2 regions of the Luteibacter mycovicinus genome follow, and region 1 is predicted to be linked to the other one. Evidence: predicted binding sites of a transcription regulator. Region 1 holds the regulator's gene; the other holds the start of a gene.
The links. The regulator HrcA, encoded in region 1, represses chaperone genes, less so after heat shock. The targets are predictions, from matches to a motif close to TTNGCACTCNNNNNNNNNGAGTGCNAA.
Positions count from the first base shown of each region.

Region 2: FA85_RS07540 (co-chaperone GroES) is a predicted target of HrcA. The motif match lies at 5,122-5,148, and genes of this name have one in related genera.

Region 1 is NZ_JQNL01000001.1:460,864-469,510, forward strand. It holds gene dapB (4-hydroxy-tetrahydrodipicolinate reductase) at 1-234, opposite strand, end outside; gene dnaJ (molecular chaperone DnaJ) at 231-1,361, opposite strand; gene dnaK (molecular chaperone DnaK) at 1,489-3,417, opposite strand; gene grpE (nucleotide exchange factor GrpE) at 3,547-4,083, opposite strand; gene hrcA (heat-inducible transcriptional repressor HrcA) at 4,170-5,231, opposite strand; gene recN (DNA repair protein RecN) at 5,366-7,036, shown strand; gene FA85_RS02065 (response regulator transcription factor) at 7,040-7,669, opposite strand; gene FA85_RS02070 (MASE1 domain-containing sensor histidine kinase) at 7,825-8,647, shown strand, end outside.
Region 2 is NZ_JQNL01000001.1:1,667,228-1,675,874, forward strand. It holds gene FA85_RS07525 (LTA synthase family protein) at 1-1,778, shown strand, start outside; gene FA85_RS22370 (hypothetical protein) at 1,980-2,987, shown strand; gene groL (chaperonin GroEL) at 3,076-4,719, opposite strand; gene FA85_RS07540 (co-chaperone GroES) at 4,780-5,073, opposite strand; gene FA85_RS07545 (protein-disulfide reductase DsbD family protein) at 5,316-7,553, shown strand; gene FA85_RS07550 (TlpA family protein disulfide reductase) at 7,550-8,083, shown strand; gene FA85_RS07555 (DUF1415 domain-containing protein) at 8,104-8,647, shown strand, end outside.

The DNA of each region.
Region 1 (8,647 bases):
GAGACCCTCCGGACCGCTGAAGTCGATGACGACGTCGATGTCGGAAGCGTCGGTCCAGTCGCTGAAGCGAAGCGCCGACACGTCGCCATAGGCTGCCTTGCCCAGACGCACGGAGTTCGACGAGACGATGGCGCGAACGAGTTCGAAGCGTTCGTCGTCGCGGACAAGACCGAGCAGCGCATGGCCCATCCGGCCGGAGGCGCCGCTGACGGCGAGACGGACGGGACGGGTCATGAAGTGACCCTGGACCAGAAGTCTTTCACCCCATCGATGAACGTCGTCGAGCGCGGCGTATGCTTCGCCGCCTCTTCGCCGACGAACGTCGCTTCGAGCTGGGTAAGCAACTCGCGCTGCTCCTTGGTCAGGCGAACCGGCGTCTCGACCACGACGGTGCACACCAGGTCACCCGTACGGCCGCCGCGAACGGACTTCACCCCCCGACCGCGCATGCGGAACTGATGTCCCGTCTGCGTCTCGGGCGGCACGTTGACGGCCACTTCGCCCTCGAGCGTCGGGACCATCAGTTCGGTACCGAGCGCGGCCTGAGCGAACCGAATCGGCACTTCGCAGTACAGATCGCTGCCATCGCGCTGGAAGATCGCGTGCTCGCGCACACGGACTTCCACGTAGAGATCACCCGACGGCGAACCGGCCGGACCGGCTTCGCCCTGCCCGGTCAGACGGATGCGGTCGCCGTTGTCGACACCGGCCGGAATCTGCACCGACAGCGTGCGTTCTTCTTCCAGACGGCCTTCGCCGTGGCATTTCTTGCAGGGCTTGTCGATCTTCTGGCCGGAGCCGTGACAGGTCGGGCAAGCCTGCTGAATCGAAAAGATGCCGTTCTGCATGCGCACGCGGCCATGGCCGGCGCAGGTGCTGCATTTGGAGACCTTGCCGTCTTCCGAACCGCTCCCGTTGCAGTGATGGCAGTTGACCTGGGTCGGAATCTCGATCTTCTTCTCGACGCCGAACACGGCTTCTTCGAGATCCAGATCCATCATGTAGCGCAGGTCGGCACCGCGACGCGCACGCTGGCGTCCGCCGCCACCGCCGAAGATGTCCCCAAAGATATCGCCAAAGATATCGCCGACGTCGCCAAAACCGGCGCCGCCGCCACGACCAAAGCCACCGCCTTCGAAGGCGGCATGGCCATGCTGATCGTACGCCGCGCGCTTCTGCGCATCGGACAGCACGTCGTAGGCCTCCTTGGCTTCCTTGAATTTCTCGATCGCAGTCGGATCGTCCGGATTGCGGTCGGGGTGGTACTTCATCGCCACGCGACGGAAGGTCGTCTTGAGGTCGCCCTCGGTCACGGTGCGCTCAACACCGAGAATTTCGTAGTAGTCGCGCTTGCTGCTCATTACACGCTTGCTTTCCCTGGACGGACGAACGCGCCGAGAGGTTTCCCTTCGACGCGATCATACCGGTTAACCGTTGTCACACCGCGGGCGCCGGGCCCGCGGTGTGCCGTTGCTCTACAGGACGAAATTACTTCTTCTCGTCCTTGACTTCGGTGAACTCGGCGTCCACCACGTCGTCCGGCTGAGCCGAGCCGCCGCCCGGTGCGGACTGCTGCGCGGTGTCCTGCGTGCCGCCACTGGACTGAGCCGCGGCGGACAGCGCCTGAGCGACCTGCTCCAGGTTGGTGATCTTCGCCTCGATGGCGTCCTTGTCTTCGCCGGTCAGCGCCTTCTCGAGTTCCGACACCGCGCCGTCGATGCTGGCGAGCTGCTCGGCCGGGATCTTGCCGCCGTGCTCCTTGAGCTGGCTGCGCGTGGCATGGACGAGCTGGTCACCCTTGTTACGCGTCTGCACCAAGTCGTGGAACTTACGGTCTTCTTCGCGATTGGCTTCCGCATCGGCGACCATGCGTGCGACTTCGTCATCCGACAGGCCCGAGCCGGCCTTGATCTCGATCTTCTGTTCCTTGCCCGTGTCCTTGTCCTTCGCGGACACGTGCAGGATGCCGTTGGCGTCGATGTCGAAGGTCACTTCGATCTGCGGCTGACCGCGCGGTGCCGAACGGATGCCGGAGAGGTCGAACTTGCCCAGCGACTTGTTCGCATTGGCACGCTCGCGCTCGCCCTGCAGCACGTGCACGGTCACGGCGGTCTGGTTGTCGTCGGCGGTCGAGAAGGTCTGCGAGGCCTTGGTCGGCACCGTGGTGTTCTTCTCGATGAGCTTGGTCATCACGCCGCCCATGGTCTCGATACCGAGCGACAGCGGGGTCACGTCGAGCAGCAGCACGTCCTTGACCGTACCGCCCAGCACGCCGCCCTGAATCGCGGCGCCGACGGCGACGGCTTCATCCGGGTTGACGTCCTTGCGCGCTTCCTTGCCGAAGAAGTCCTTGACGGCTTCCTGGACCTTGGGCATGCGGGTCTGACCACCGACGAGGATCACCTCGTTGATGTCGGAGATCTTCAGGCCGGCATCGTTCAGCGCCGTGCGGCACGGATCGATGGTGCCCTTGACCAGGTCTTCCACCAGCGACTCCAGCTTGGCGCGGGTCAGCTTGATGTTCAGATGCTTCGGACCCGTCGCATCGGCCGTGACGTACGGCAGGTTGACGTCGGTCTGGTGCGCGGACGAGAGCTCGATCTTGGCGCGCTCGGCGGCGTCCTTCAGACGCTGCAGGGCGAGCTGATCCTTGCGCAGGTCGATGCCCTGCTCCTTCTTGAACTCTTCCACGAGGTAATCGATGACGCGGTTGTCGAAATCTTCGCCGCCGAGGAAGGTGTTGCCGTTGGTCGAGAGCACTTCGAACTGCTTCTCGCCGTCGACGTTGGCGATTTCGATGATGGACACGTCGAACGTGCCGCCGCCGAGATCGTACACGGCGATCTTGCGGTCGGCCGTCGAGGTCTTGTCCAGACCGTAAGCCAGCGCTGCAGCGGTGGGCTCGTTGATGATGCGCTTGACCTCGAGGCCCGCGATCTTGCCGGCGTCCTTGGTCGCCTGGCGCTGGCTGTCGTTGAAGTAGGCCGGCACGGTGATGACGGCCTCGGTCACGGCCTCGCCAAGGAAATCCTCGGCGGTCTTCTTCATCTTCATGAGGACCTTCGCGGACACTTCCTGCGGGGCCATCTTCTTGCCATCGGCGGTCTGCACCCATGCGTCGCCGTTATCGTGCGCGACGATGCCGTATGGAACCAGCTTGAGGTCCTTCTGGACTTCGGCGTCGGTGAACTTGCGGCCGATGAGGCGCTTCACCGCGTAGAAGGTGTTCTTGGGGTTGGTGACGCTCTGACGCTTGGCCGGCGCACCCACCAGGACTTCGTTGTCCTTGGTGAAAGCGACGATGGACGGCGTGGTGCGATCGCCCTCAGCGTTTTCGATAACGCGCGCGGTCGAACCTTCCATCACTGCGACGCAGGAGTTGGTCGTACCGAGGTCGATGCCGATGATCTTGGCCATTGAAGTTGCTCCGTATTTCTAAGCGGCCCCCGCGGCCGCGACTGGTTTGGAAAATGGGGGTGTGCCCCATCGATTCAATATCTGGTGAGACTCCCCGCGGCGCGAAACCGACGCCGGACGGGGTTTGGTTCAGTTGTCGCGAACCACCGCCACGAGAGCCGGACGCAACAGGCGGTCGTTCAGCACGAACCCCTTCTGCACCACGGCCACCACGGTGTTCGGCGCGTGCTCGTTCGATTCGACCGAGCTGATCGCCTGGTGATGCTCCGGGTTGAACGGCTGGTGCAGCGGGTCGACGACCGACAGGCCGTTGGCCTGGGTCACCTTCTCCAGCTGCTTCAGCGACATTTCCAGCCCCTCGCGCAGCGTCTTCGCGTCGGCCGTCTGATTGGCCAGGCCCAGCGCGATGCCGTCGTACACCGGCAGCAGGTCGCCCAGCAGCTTCTCGTTGGCGAAACGGCGGGCCTGGTCGAGGTCACGCTGCATGCGGCGGCGCTGGTTCTCGATCTCCGCCTTCTCGCGCAGGACCGTCTCGCGGGCCTGGGCCAGCTCGACTTCCATCGCGGCAAGCTGGGCGTTCAGCGCGTCGAGCTCGGACTGTGCGCCGTTCTCGTCGACACCGCCGTCCTGCGCCTGATCCGGCGCATGGGGATCGTTGTTCTGCATGGTTACTCCAAATGTCAGCTTCACGGCCCTCCCTCGAGGAGGGCCGAACATTCGCGGGAAATACTAAACCCGCCTCCCGTGCCGGTTTATGAGGTCGCCGCGGCGCGATTCAAGGCGTCACTGAGCAGTCCGGCCGTGGCTTGTACCACGGGAATCACCCGCTCATATGCCATACGCGTCGGTCCAATAACTCCGATCGCGCCCAGCATCCGGCCGCTGGTGCCGTAGGTGGCGGTGACGATACTGCACCCGTCGAGGGCGGAAAAACCGGATTCCTCGCCGATGAACAGGCGCACGCCGGGCGCCTGGACGCACATTTCCATCAGCTGAAGCAGATCGCGCTTCTGCTGGAAGGCGTCGAAGAGGTCGCGCAGCCGCTCGATATCGGCCAGCTCCGAGTACCCCATGAGATTGGTCTGACCGCTCACCAGCACGTCGTCCGCATCCTCGACGGGGGTGAACGACGCGGTGGCCAGCTCCACCACGCTGGCCAGCTGGCGATTGAGCTCGCCCCCGGCCTCGCGCAGTTCGGTGGCGAGGTGCGCCCGGATGTCCGCTAGACGGAAGCCGGCGAACTGAGCGTTGAGATAGTTGGCCGCCTGCTCCAGCTCCGTGGCATCCAGCGGCCTGGCCAGCTGAACCACCCGGTTCTGCACCTGGTTGTCCGAGAACACCAGGATCACGAGGACCCGGGCGTCGGGCAGATTGACGAAGTCGATGTGGCGCAGCGGAAAATCGCCCTGGCGCGGCACCGTGACCACGCCGGCGAAGCGGGTCATCGCCGAAAGCAGGTTCGAGACATTGCCCAGCAGGTCGCGCGTGGTCGTCTGATGCGGAGGCAGCCCGCCCTGCAGGCGGGCCATGTCGTCGCGCGGCAACGGCTTCAGTTCGAGCAGGCTATCGACGAACAGACGAAGGCCGCGCGGCGTCGGAATACGCCCCGCCGAGGTGTGGGGCGATGCCACGAGGCCCGCTTCTTCCAGGTCCGCCATGATGTTGCGGATGGTCGCCGGACTCACTTCCAGGCCGGACGAACGCGCCAGCGTGCGTGAGCCCACCGGCTCACCGTCGGAAAGGTATTGCGATATGAGGGTCCGCAGCAGCCGGCGCGCTCGTGCATCGATGTCGTGACCGGAGAACGGATTCATGCGCCTGGCTGGTGTGGGAAAGGGGTTGGAAGCTCGCGCTATCAATAAGGTCTCGCCGCCTCGCTTGCAAGTCTCGGCTTATGCGACTCGCCTCCCGCTACAATCGGCGCGATTCCATCCGCCGCCTGGTTCTCATGCTCACGTCGCTCTACGTCCGCCAGTTCGCCGTCGTCGAAGAAGCCGAGATCGCCTTCGGTCCGGGCCTCACCGTGGTCAGCGGCGAGACCGGCGCGGGCAAGTCCCTACTGGTGGATGCCCTGATGCTGCTGGCGGGCGCCCGCGCGGACAGCGGCATGGTCCGGGCCGGCAGCGACCGCGCCGAGCTGGCCGCCGAATTCGACCTCACCGGCCTGCCCGAAGCCACCCAGTGGCTCCGCCAGGAAGAACTGGACGATGGCGAGACCTGCCAGCTGCGTCGGGTGATCCGCACGGAAGGCAGCTCGCGCGGCTGGATCAACGGCCGCCCGGCCAGCCTCGCCCAGATGTCGGCGCTGGCCTCGCTGATCGTCGAGATCCACGGCCAGCACGAGCACCAGGCCCTGCTTTCGCGCCAGCATCAGATGGCTTTGCTGGACGCCTACGCGGGTAACGAGGTCTTGCAGACGAGCGTCCGCGACACGGCCAAAGCCTGGCGCGACGCCGTGGCGCGCATCCGTACGCTGTCCGGCGGCGATGACCGCGAGCGCCAGATCGAGCTGCTCGCCCACGAACTGGAAGAACTCGACCGCTGGGCCCTCGCGCCCGCCGCGCTCGAAGACCTCGAAGCCCAGCATCGCCGGCTGGCCAACGCCGGCCGGCTGGCCGAGGGCGCCAATGGCGTCGTTGAAATCCTCGACGGCGAAAGCGAATTCGCTGTCGGCCGCGCCCTTTTGCGCGCCCATGCCGAGGTGTCGCGCCTGGCCGAGCTGGACGCCTCGCTCGTCCCGACCCTCGAGCTGCTCGACAGCGCCCAGATTCAGGTCGGCGAAGCCGTCGACGGCCTCAGCCGCTACGCGCAGGATGTCGAACTGGATCCCGAACGGCTCGCCGAGGTGGATACCCACCTCACCCACCTTCATGACCTCGCCCGCCGCTACCGCCTGCCCATCGAGGAACTGACGGCCAAGGCCGAGGAAGTCCGCGAGCGCCTTGCCGAACTGGAAGGCGCCGGCGATGCGCTCGACCGCCTGGGTCGCGAGCGCGATCGTCTGCGCAAGGCATGGGATGACGCCGCGTCGTCGCTGTCGAAAGCCCGCGCCGACGCCGCCGGTCGACTCGGCGGCACGGTGGCCGCGTTGATGGGCGAGCTCGGCATGGGCGGCGGCCGTCTCGAAGTGTCGCTCGAACCGGCCGAGGGCGACGACCCGGATCCGCAGGGCCGCGAGCGCTGCGAACTGCTGGTCAGCGCCAACCCCGGCCAGCCACCACGCCCGTTGCGCAAGGTGGCCTCGGGTGGCGAACTCGCCCGCATCAGTCTGGCGATCGAAGTCGCGACGCTGGGCAACGACAACATCGGCTGCATGATCTTCGACGAAGTGGACACCGGCATCGGCGGTGCCGTCGCCGAGGTGGTCGGCCAGAAGCTGCGTGCGCTGGGCGAGAAGGTGCAGGTACTCTGCGTCACCCACCTGCCGCAGGTGGCGGCGCAAGGTCACTCACACCTGCGCGTGGCCAAGGAGAGCGACGGCGATTCGACCCGTACGCGTATCCATCCGCTGGATGCATCCGGCCGTCGTGACGAGCTGTCGCGCATGCTGGGTGGGGTCGAGATTACGAAGGAGACGCGGGCGCACGCGAAGAAAATGCTGGATCGGGCTCAGGGGTGACCGTCAGGTCCTGATGAGCCCCCGCTCCTGAGCCATCCGATAAAGGTCCAGCTCCGACCCGGCATTGAGCTTGTTCATCACCGCCGCCCGGTGGATGTAAATCGTCTTCTGCCCGATCCCCAGTTCCGCCGCGACCTGTTTCGGCGCGCGCCCGGCCGCGAGTAAGAGGAATACCTCCCGCTCTCGTGCCGTCAGGCGGCTAAACGGATCCAGATCCGCCGAAGGCCGTCCCGAGCGCCGCTGCCGCAGATCCGAACTGAGATATTGCTCACCGCTAAGCACCGAACGCACCGCGGCGACAAGTTCCTCGGGCGCGACACCCTTGGTCACATAGCCGCGCGCACCGCGACGCAGCGCCTCGGAAACGTAAGGTTCGCCGTCGTGCATGCTCAGGACGACGATCTTCATCCCGGGCGAAATGCTCGCGAGATGCTCGATCAGCGGGAGGCCGCTACCGTCGGGAAGCGACAGATCCACCGCCACCAGGTCGGGGCGATGCTGGGTGACCGCATCGACAGCCTCGTCGGCATTGCGGGCTTCGGCAACGACGTCCAGATCGGGTTCAAGCTCGATGAGTCGCTTGAAACCCTCACGGACGATGGCATGGTCATCTACAAGAGCGATTCTTGGCATGCACAGAATGTAACAGGCAATCCCGACGCGTGCGTATGGGCGACGCCGAGCGTCGGGCCGGCACATCCGCCGTGTAACATTCGGGCATGCGACTACACGCGCCTTCCCGATTCGCCGGTCCCCTGCTAGCGCTCGCCTACGCGGCGATCTGGATCATGCTCTGGCCTACCGAGCAGCCCTACTGGGTGCTGCCGTTTGGCCTGCGATTCGGTGCGCTGCTACTCACCCGCACCCGCAACTGGTTCTGGATCCTCGGAGCGGAACTCGCCGGCAGCATGATCTGCGAATGGCGCAGCGGCCTGCCCATCGGCGGCGCCGGCTTTCTGCTCGGCGACGCGCCGGAGCCCCTCATGGTCGCCGCGTGCCTGTGGCTGCTTCGTCGCGCCCACCTGCACGCCAGCCTGGGCACCCCGGAAGACGTCGCCCGCCTGCTGCTCTCGGCGATGGTGACGGCCACGGTCGCCACCGCCGGCAACGCCGCCATGATGGCCTCGCTGCACCCGGCCGCGCCGGTCGAGATGCTAGGCACCACCTTCGGCAGCGACCTGCTCGGTAACTACCTCGGCGTACTGCTGGTCGTGCCGGTGATGATCCTCGTCTTCCGCGAGCGCCCCACGCAATCGTCCATGGCCGAGCTCCTGCTCGACGGCCTGCTCGTCATGCTGCCCTCGCTGGCCATCCTGATCACCCTGGCCGAGTATTCTCCGCAGCCGCAGTTCGCCCGCGTGCTGTCACTGGCACCGGTGCTCTTCTTCGCCTTCCGTCATGGCTGGCGTGGCGCGGGCCTGGCCATGCTCATAACAAGCGTGGGCCTGAATGTCACCGAAGACATGATCGGCCGCGGCGCTCCCACGGCGGCGGCCCATCTGTTCCTTGCCGTGGCCGGCACCGGCACGCTGATGCTCGGCGCAGCCACCGACGCGCTTCGCCGCAGCAGCGAGCGCGTCGCCCAGCAGAACACCCACCTCGCCGCCGCCA
Region 2 (8,647 bases), 1.2 Mb from region 1:
CCAGCAGTGCCTGGGCCGACCGCCCGTGGCACCTGTTCGCCAACGCCTTGCCGGGGCTCATGCTCGCCTTTCTGCTTCTGGTGCTGACCCGACGGGCATGGCTGTCGTTCGGCGTCGCGTTCATGGTGCAGGGCGCCGTGCTCGCGGTGAGCGCCATCAAGATGAAGAATCTCGGCTCGCCATTGTTACCTGCGGATTTCCGCATGGTGGGTCAGCTGAAGAATGGTGGCCTGCACCTGCTAGGCGGCTACCTGCCCTCGAGCCCCCTGCCGTATCTCGCGATCCTCGGCACCATCGGCCTCATCGCGATCGTCGCCCGGTTCGAGCCGGCGCTGTTCGCGCGCCGCACGCACGGGCGTCGACTGATCACCGGGCTTACCCTTTTCGCATTGATCGGCACGCTACTCGCGGGCGTTCCCGCGTGGTCGAAGATGTACAACAAGGACCGGCTTGGCATGCAGCCGTGGTCGGCCGCGTCCAACGCGGGCTACAACGGCGTCGTGACCACGATCATGCAGTTCCGCCTGCAAAACGCAGGCAAGAAGGAGAAAGCGGATCCCGCCGAGGCCGAGCAATTCATCGCCGCGACCGGCGGCGACCTGCGCCAGCACATGGCGGAGGCCGCCACCAATGGCCGACAAACGCCTGATATCGTGATCGTGCAGAGCGAGTCCTTCTTCGACCCCAGCGTCATCAGGGGCATCGAGCAGGAGGACTTCGCGCCCAACCTGCATCGCCTGGCCGAGCATGCCAGCACGGGCCAGCTGCACGTACCGACCTTTGGCGGCGGAACCATCCGCACCGAATTCGAAGTTCTGACCGGCTTGTCGCTGCGCTACTTCCCGACGATGCAATTCCCGTATCTGCAGATGCAGGCCGGTGTCATGCCGGGCATGGTCCGCGTATTGCGCTCGCACGGCTACGAAACCATCGCCGTGCATGGCAACGACGCCGGCTTCTGGAACCGCACGGCCGCCTTCAGATCGCTGGGTTTCGATCGCTTCGTTTCGCAGCCCGATTTCCCGAAGGGCTTCCGCAAAGACGGCGAATACATGGCCGACAGCGCCATGACCGACGAAATCATGAGCCAGCTGAAGAATGACGGGCCGCCCCGGTTCGTCTTCGCCATCAGCATGGAGGCGCATGGGCCCTACGACAAATCGGTGAACATCGACACGAAGGAGCGCGACGCCATTCCCGTGCCGGATGGCATCAGCGATGATGCCAAGCTGCAGCTGCGCAATTACATCTATCACATGCGTCACGCGGACGCCGAGCTCGGACGCCTCGCCGAGCTCCTCAAGCAGCGCGAGCGTCCGACGCTCCTGCTGTTTTACGGCGACCACCTGCCCGCATTGACCGAGACGTACGCCAAGGCTGGCTTCACCAACGGTAGCGACATGCTGACCCAGACCGTGCCGTACATCCTGATCGACGCACACGAGGACGGCCCCGCTCCGGTAAAGACCGATCTGGCATCGTGGATGCTGCCGGGGAAACTGCTGGAACAGGCGGGCGTGCATGACGATGCCTACTTTGCGCTGACGCAGGTCGTCGGTGGACAACTGGCGGCCCTGACACACGCACCCGATGCGAGGGAAGCGCCTGAAGACGCCGGCCTGAAATTCACCGACACCTCGATGCGCAACGTCGCGATGCTGCGCATGAAGCGGAAACTCGATCCACTGGTGGCGAAATACGCGCAGCCCGATCCGAACCTGGTCGCTCGTCAGCCCGGTGAAGCCGAAGAAGCCGCGGCGTCCGGTGCGGGACAGTAGGCCGCGGTCAAAGGTTTCGTGCGCAAAAATGGCATACGTAGCTATTTGTCATTCAAATAGCGCCTGCGTCACAAAATACCTGTCACCGCACTGTTAGCGTGGCTCTGCACTCGTCGTAGTGCAAAGGAGCCTGGGGGACGCACGTCGATCATCCGGTCGTCGGCACATGGACGATATCCTTCCAACGCAGGAGTCGTACGCATGAAGAGGTTCGCTTCAATCGGCAGGGTTGTGGCGCGCGCGGGCATCATCGCGGCCATGTTCTCCGTAACGCTGAGCGCCAGCGCGGCGGATACGTCGCAGGCAGCGCCCGCGCTTCAACTCACCCGCGTCGGCGCCATGCCGGCCACCGCGAAGCCCGCGGGCGTTCCGGACGATTACGTCGTCACACCCAATGGTTATTTCTCACCCGACTGCGTCGCCACCGTGCATGCAGGCGATCAGCTTCAGAAAAACGGTCTGATTAAACGTGCCTCGGGCACGACGGAGAAAGCCGCTACCTGCGGCAAGGCCAATTTCACGTTACAGGGCGAGCGCGTCGAAGCGGACGGCCGCCATACGCTACGGTCCGCGGCGACGCCGCCGCCGGCGCAGAGCGGCTGGGTGCAGTCGGCGAACTATGCGAGCAGCACTCCGATCGGTCGTATCGTGGCCACGTGGACGGTGCCCAGTGCGCCGACGACGCAGAGCGACCAGGTGATCTATTTCTTCCCCGGCCTGGAACAGTTGCCCAACGTGCAGTCCATCCTTCAGCCCGTGCTTGGCTGGAACGGTTACGGCGACAAGGCGTGGACGCTGGCGAGCTGGAACTGCTGTGTCGACGGCACGACGTTCCACAGCGATCCGATACCGGCAAGCGCGGGTGACAACGTCGTGGGCGATACGTACTCCACATGCGCCGCGGGCGAAGCCTGTTCGACGTGGAAGATCGATTCGCGCAACACGACCACGGGCCAGACCAGCTCGCTGACGACCAATCCGTATGCGGATCTGACCTGGGTCTTCGGTGGTGTGCTCGAGGTGTACAGCGTCGCGACGTGCGGGCAGTATCCCGGAGGACCGATCACCTTCCATGACATCGAGGTCTACGACCGCAACAACCAGCGCGTGGCGTCACCGCCGTGGCAGGGTAGCGATACGTCGGGCATCGACCCGCAGTGCAATTACGGACTGAGCACGACGCCGACATCGGCGACCATCGCGTACTGAACCGCGAACGGCGCTGAGTCACATCGAAGCAAAAAAAGAGGCCCCGCAAGCGGGGCCTCTTTCGTACAGCGAGCCGGAAGGCGAGGACTTAGAAGTCCATGCCACCCATGCCGCCCATGCCACCCGGGGCACCGTGGCCGGCGCCGTCGTCCTTCTTCGGCACTTCGGTCACGGCCGCTTCGGTCGTGATGATCGAGCCGGCGACCGAGGCCGCGAACTGCAGGGCCGAACGCGTGACCTTGGTCGGGTCCAGGATGCCGAAGGCGATCATGTCACCGAACTCACCGGTGGCGGCGTTGTAACCGAAGTTACCTTCACCGGCCTTGACCTGGTTGACGATGACCGACGCTTCTTCACCGGCGTTGGTGACGATGGCGCGCAGCGGAGCCTCGAGCGTGCGACGGGTGATCGCGATGCCGAGATCCTGGTCCGTGTTCTTGCCCTTGAGGCCTTCGAGCGCCTTGAGTGCACGGATCAGGGCGACGCCGCCGCCCGGGACCACGCCTTCTTCGACGGCTGCGCGCGTGGCGTGCAGGGCGTCTTCGACGCGGGCCTTCTTTTCCTTCATCTCGACTTCCGTCGCGGCGCCGACCTTGATGACGGCAACACCGCCGGCAAGCTTGGCGACGCGCTCCTGCAGCTTCTCACGGTCGTAGTCCGACGAGGTCTCTTCGATCTGCGCCTTGATCTGCTTGATGCGCGACTGGATGCCTTCGGCATCGCCGGCACCGTCGATGATCGTGGTGTTTTCCTTCGTGATCACGACGCGCTTGGCGCGACCCAGATCGTTGATGGTGGCCTTGTCCAGAGCCAGACCCACTTCCTCGGAGATGACCGTGCCGCCCGTCAGCTGGGCGATGTCTTCCAGGATGGCCTTGCGACGATCGCCGAAGCCCGGCGCCTTGACGGCGGCGACCTTGACGATGCCACGGATCGTGTTGACGACGAGCGTGGCCAGGGCTTCGCCCTCGACTTCCTCGGCGACGATCAGCAGCGGCTTGGCGGCCTTGGCGACAGCCTCGAGCACCGGGAGCAGCTCACGGACGTTCGAGATCTTCTTGTCGTGGATGAGGATGAACGGGTCGTCCAGCTCAACCTGCTGCGACTGCTGGTTGTTGATGAAGTACGGCGACAGGTAGCCGCGATCGAACTGCATGCCTTCGACGACGTCGAGTTCGTTCTCGAGGCCCGAACCTTCTTCGACCGTGATCACGCCTTCCTTGCCGACCTTGCCCATCGCCGTGGCGATGATGTCGCCGATGTTGGCATCGGAGTTGGCCGAGATCGTACCGACCTGGGCGATCGCCTTGTCGTCGGCGGTCGGGTTGGACAGCTTCTTCAGCTCGCCGACGGCGGCCGAGACGGCCTGGTCGATACCGCGCTTGAGGTCCATCGGGTTGATGCCGGCGGCAACGGCCTTGAGGCCTTCCTGGATGAACGCCTGGGCGAGGACGGTCGCGGTCGTGGTGCCGTCACCGGCCACGTCGGAGGTCTTCGAGGCGGCTTCCTTCACGATCTGCGCGCCGATGTTCTCGTACTTGTCGGCGAGCTCGATTTCCTTGGCGACCGAGACGCCGTCCTTGGTGACGGTCGGGACGCCGAAGCTCTTCTCGAGCACGACGTTGCGGCCCTTCGGGCCCAGGGTGACCTTCACCGCGTTGGCGAGGGTGTTGACACCCTTCAGCATGCGGGCGCGGACGTCTTCGCCGAAGCGGACTTCTTTAGATGCCATGATCGTTGAATCCTTGAATAGTTAGGTAGAGGGAGTCGGGAGAACGGGGCGAGCCGGGGCTCAGCCTTCCAGAACCGCCACGATGTCGTCTTCCTTCAGGAAGACCAGCTCTTCGCCGTCGACCTTGATTTCCTGACCGGCGTACTTGCCGAACAGGACCACGTCGCCTTCCTTCACGCCCATGGGGCGGAGCTGGCCGCTGGCGAGCAGCAGGCCGGTACCGGCGGCGATGACCTTGCCGCGGGTGGGCTTCTCGGTGGCGCTGTCGGGGATGACGATGCCACCGGCCGAGACGCGCTCTTCTTCGAGACGCTTGACGATGACGCGATCGTGCAGCGGGCGCAGTTTGCTCATGACTTCTCCAAACATGTGTTTGACGGGAAAGGAATTTAGGCCACCCTGTTAGCACTTGCCCAGGGTGAGTGCCAGAATTTTAGCCAGAACAGCCCCGGGATCGGAAGAACTATCTGGATGGTCGACAGATGGCGGCGGCGGCGGACCGTTCAAGGGCCGCGGTGCAAAAAAGCATCCGGCGCCGATGCAAGCCAGCTGGAGTTTGCCCGGTCATAATGACCAACGCCTTACTGGAGAGCCCCATGTCGCCGCTATCCCGCCTCGCGCGGAACCTCGTCGCCTCCCTCGGCCTGTTGCTCGCCGTTTCCCCGGCCTTCGCGCAGGATCCCGAAGACGACCTGCTGCCGGTCACCCAGGCCTTCCATCTCACCTCCGACGCGAGCCAGCCCGGTTCGGTCAGGCTGCACTGGACCATCGCGCCCGACTATTACCTCTACCGCGGCCGGATCAGGATCAAGGCGGCGGACGCCGGCGCCACGCTGGGCCAGCCGACCCTCCCGGACGGTCTCAAAAAGCACGACGAATACCTCGGCGACGTGGAGATCTACCACGGCGAGATCGAGGCGACCGTGCCCTATACGCTCGCCGACGCCGCGACGAAGACGCTCGCGCTCGACGTCCAGTACCAGGGCTGCCACGAGGTCGAGCCGAAGATCTGCTACCCGCCGAACACCGAGCACCTGACGCTCACGATCGGTGGCCCGTCGACCATCCCGGCCGCGGCACCCGCCAGCGCGCCGCCAGCCGCTGCCGGCGGCGCTTCGCTGCTGGGCGCACAGGCTTCGCTGCCGGGTACCGAAGCCCAGGCACTGCCCGCCGATCAGGCCTTCCGTTTCGAGGCGCTGGTCAAGGGCGGCGACAGCCTGCTGCTGCGCTGGACGATGCCGAAGGACTATTACCTCTACCGCGACAAGACCGAAATCAAGGTGGTCTCGCCTGCCGGCGTCAGCGCGGGCGAGCCCGACTGGCCGAGTGGCACCGCCCATCACGATGAGCACTTCGGCGACACCATCGTCTATTTCGACCAGGTCGAAGTGCCGGTGCCGCTTACCGGCGCGGGCAAGAGCGGCAAGGTCGATGTCGACGTGGCCTATCAGGGCTGCCTCGAGAACGGCATCTGCTACCCGGTAATGACCCGCCGGGTCAGCGTCGATCTCGCCACCCACGCGGCCACGATCGGCGGCGCCACCGAGGCGCCTCCGGCCAGCGCCCCGGCCGAGGTGGCGCCCACCCCGCCGCCAGCCGGCCTGACGCCCGCCGCCTCCGATGCGCCGGTCGGCTTCATCGCCGCGATCGGACTCGCCCTGCTGGGCGGCCTGGTGCTCAACCTCATGCCCTGCGTCCTGCCCGTGCTGTCGCTGAAGGCGATCACGGTGCTGGAGAGTGGCGAAAGCCCCGCTGCCGCGCGCAAGCACGCGCTCTGGTACACCGCCGGCGTGCTCGTCGCCTTCGCCGCGCTCGGCGTGATCATCGTCGGCATCCGCGCCGCCGGCCACGGGATCCAGTGGGGCGCCCAGTTCCAGCAGCCGGTCGCCATCGGCCTGCTGGTCTACGTCATGCTCGCCGTGGGCCTGTCGATGTCGGGCGTGTTCGAGATCGGCGGTTCGCTGGGCAACATCGGCAGCGGCCTCGCCTCGCGCTCCGGCGCCTCGGGCGATTTCTTCACGGGCGTGCTGGCCGTGGTGGTCGCCAGCCCGTGCACCGCGCCGTTCATGGGTTCGGCGATCGCCTTCGCCTTCGCGGCACCCGTGGCGATCGCCTTCCTGATCTTCCTGGCACTCGGCCTGGGCCTCGCCCTGCCCTTCCTGCTCATCGGCTTCGTGCCGGCCGTCGCCCGCCTGCTGCCGCGCCCCGGCCGCTGGATGGAAACGCTGAAGCAGGCACTGGCCTTCCCGATGTACCTCACCGCGGTGTGGCTGTTGTGGGTACTGACCAAGCAGCGTGGTGCCGACGCGACGGCGCTGGTGCTGGCAGGCGGCGTACTGCTGGCGATGGCGTTGTGGTGGTACGGCCGCAGCCGTCGTAGCGCGCTCTCATGGGTCTTCACCGCCGTGCTGGCTGTCGGCGCCATGGCCGCGCTGTGGACGGTGCATGGCCTTCCCGCAGCGACGACCACCGCCACGGCCAGCGACGGCTCGGTGCCTTACTCGGCCGACAAGCTCGCGGAACTTCGTGCCGCGGGCACGCCGGTACTGGTCGACATGACCGCCGACTGGTGCATCACCTGCAAGGCCAACGAAAAGGCCGTGCTGGACACCGACGCGTTCAGGGACCTGCTCAAGCGCACGGGCACCGTCTACATGAAGGGTGACTGGACCGACGTCAATGCGCCCATCGCCGCGTATCTGGAGCAGTTCCACTCGGTAGGCGTGCCGTTGTACGTCGTCTATCCGAAGGGTGGCGGCGACGGCAGGAAGCTGTCCACCGTCCTGACTTACGACGGCGTGGCGAAGGCGCTCGATACCGCGTCAGGCTCGTGACACGCGGCCCGACCTTCTGGATCGTGGCCCTGGCGATCGCCGGGGCAACGGTCGGCCTGTATGTCGAGCACCGCCGCGCCAATCCGTCGCCCCCGGACGGGATGACGGTGGCCGAGGTGGGCGATGTGGCGCCCGACGTCACCTACGTCGCTATCGACGGCACGCCTCATCGCCTGTCCGAATGGCGAGGCAGACGCGTGCTGATCAACTTCTGGGCTTCGTGGTGCGCCCCTTGCCGGCGTGAGATGCCACTCCTGAGCGCCGCCTCGGACCGCGACCATGGTCGCAAGGTCGCCATCCTGGGCGTGGCCGAGGACACCGCCGCCGATGCGGCACGCTATCTCGCCGAGCGCCCGGTGAACTACCCCGTGCTGCTGGTCGACAGCGACGCCCCCGGCAGCTCGCTCTCCTTCGGCAATACGCGGCGGGTTCTGCCCTACAGCATCCTCATCGGCGACGACGGGCGTATCCTGCGGCGCAAACTCGGCGGCTTCAGCGCGGCCGAGATCGACGAATGGCTCGCGCCTTAGATCTCCCGGAGAACTCCACCATGGATGCCCCGCTTTCAGACGACCAGGCGATCGATGCGACCCGTCGCTGGCTCGAACGTGCCGTCATCGGCCTCAATCTGTGCCCGTTCGCCAAGGCCGTGCACAGGAAGGGCCAGATCCGCTTCGTCGTCAGCGAGGCGGAGCAGCCCCTGCAACTGCATGACGATCTGGTGCGGGAACTCAAACGCCTGCGGGACAGCGATCCGGAGACGATCGACACCACGCTGCTGATTCACCCGCGCGTCCTCGGCGACTTCATGGACTTCAACGAATTCCTGGAGATCGCCGACGAAACGGTGGCCGAGCTCTCGCTGGACGGCGAGATCCAGGTAGCCAGCTTTCATCCGGACTTTCAGTTCGAAGGTACCGCACCGGACGACATCACCAATTACACCAACCGGTCGCCGTTCCCAACCCTGCACCTGCTGCGCGAAGCCAGCATCGACCGGGCGGTCGCCGCGTTTCCGGAGGCGGCCAGTATTTTCGAGGCCAACATGGCCACGCTGGACAAGCTCGGGCACGACGGATGGCGGACATTGTTCC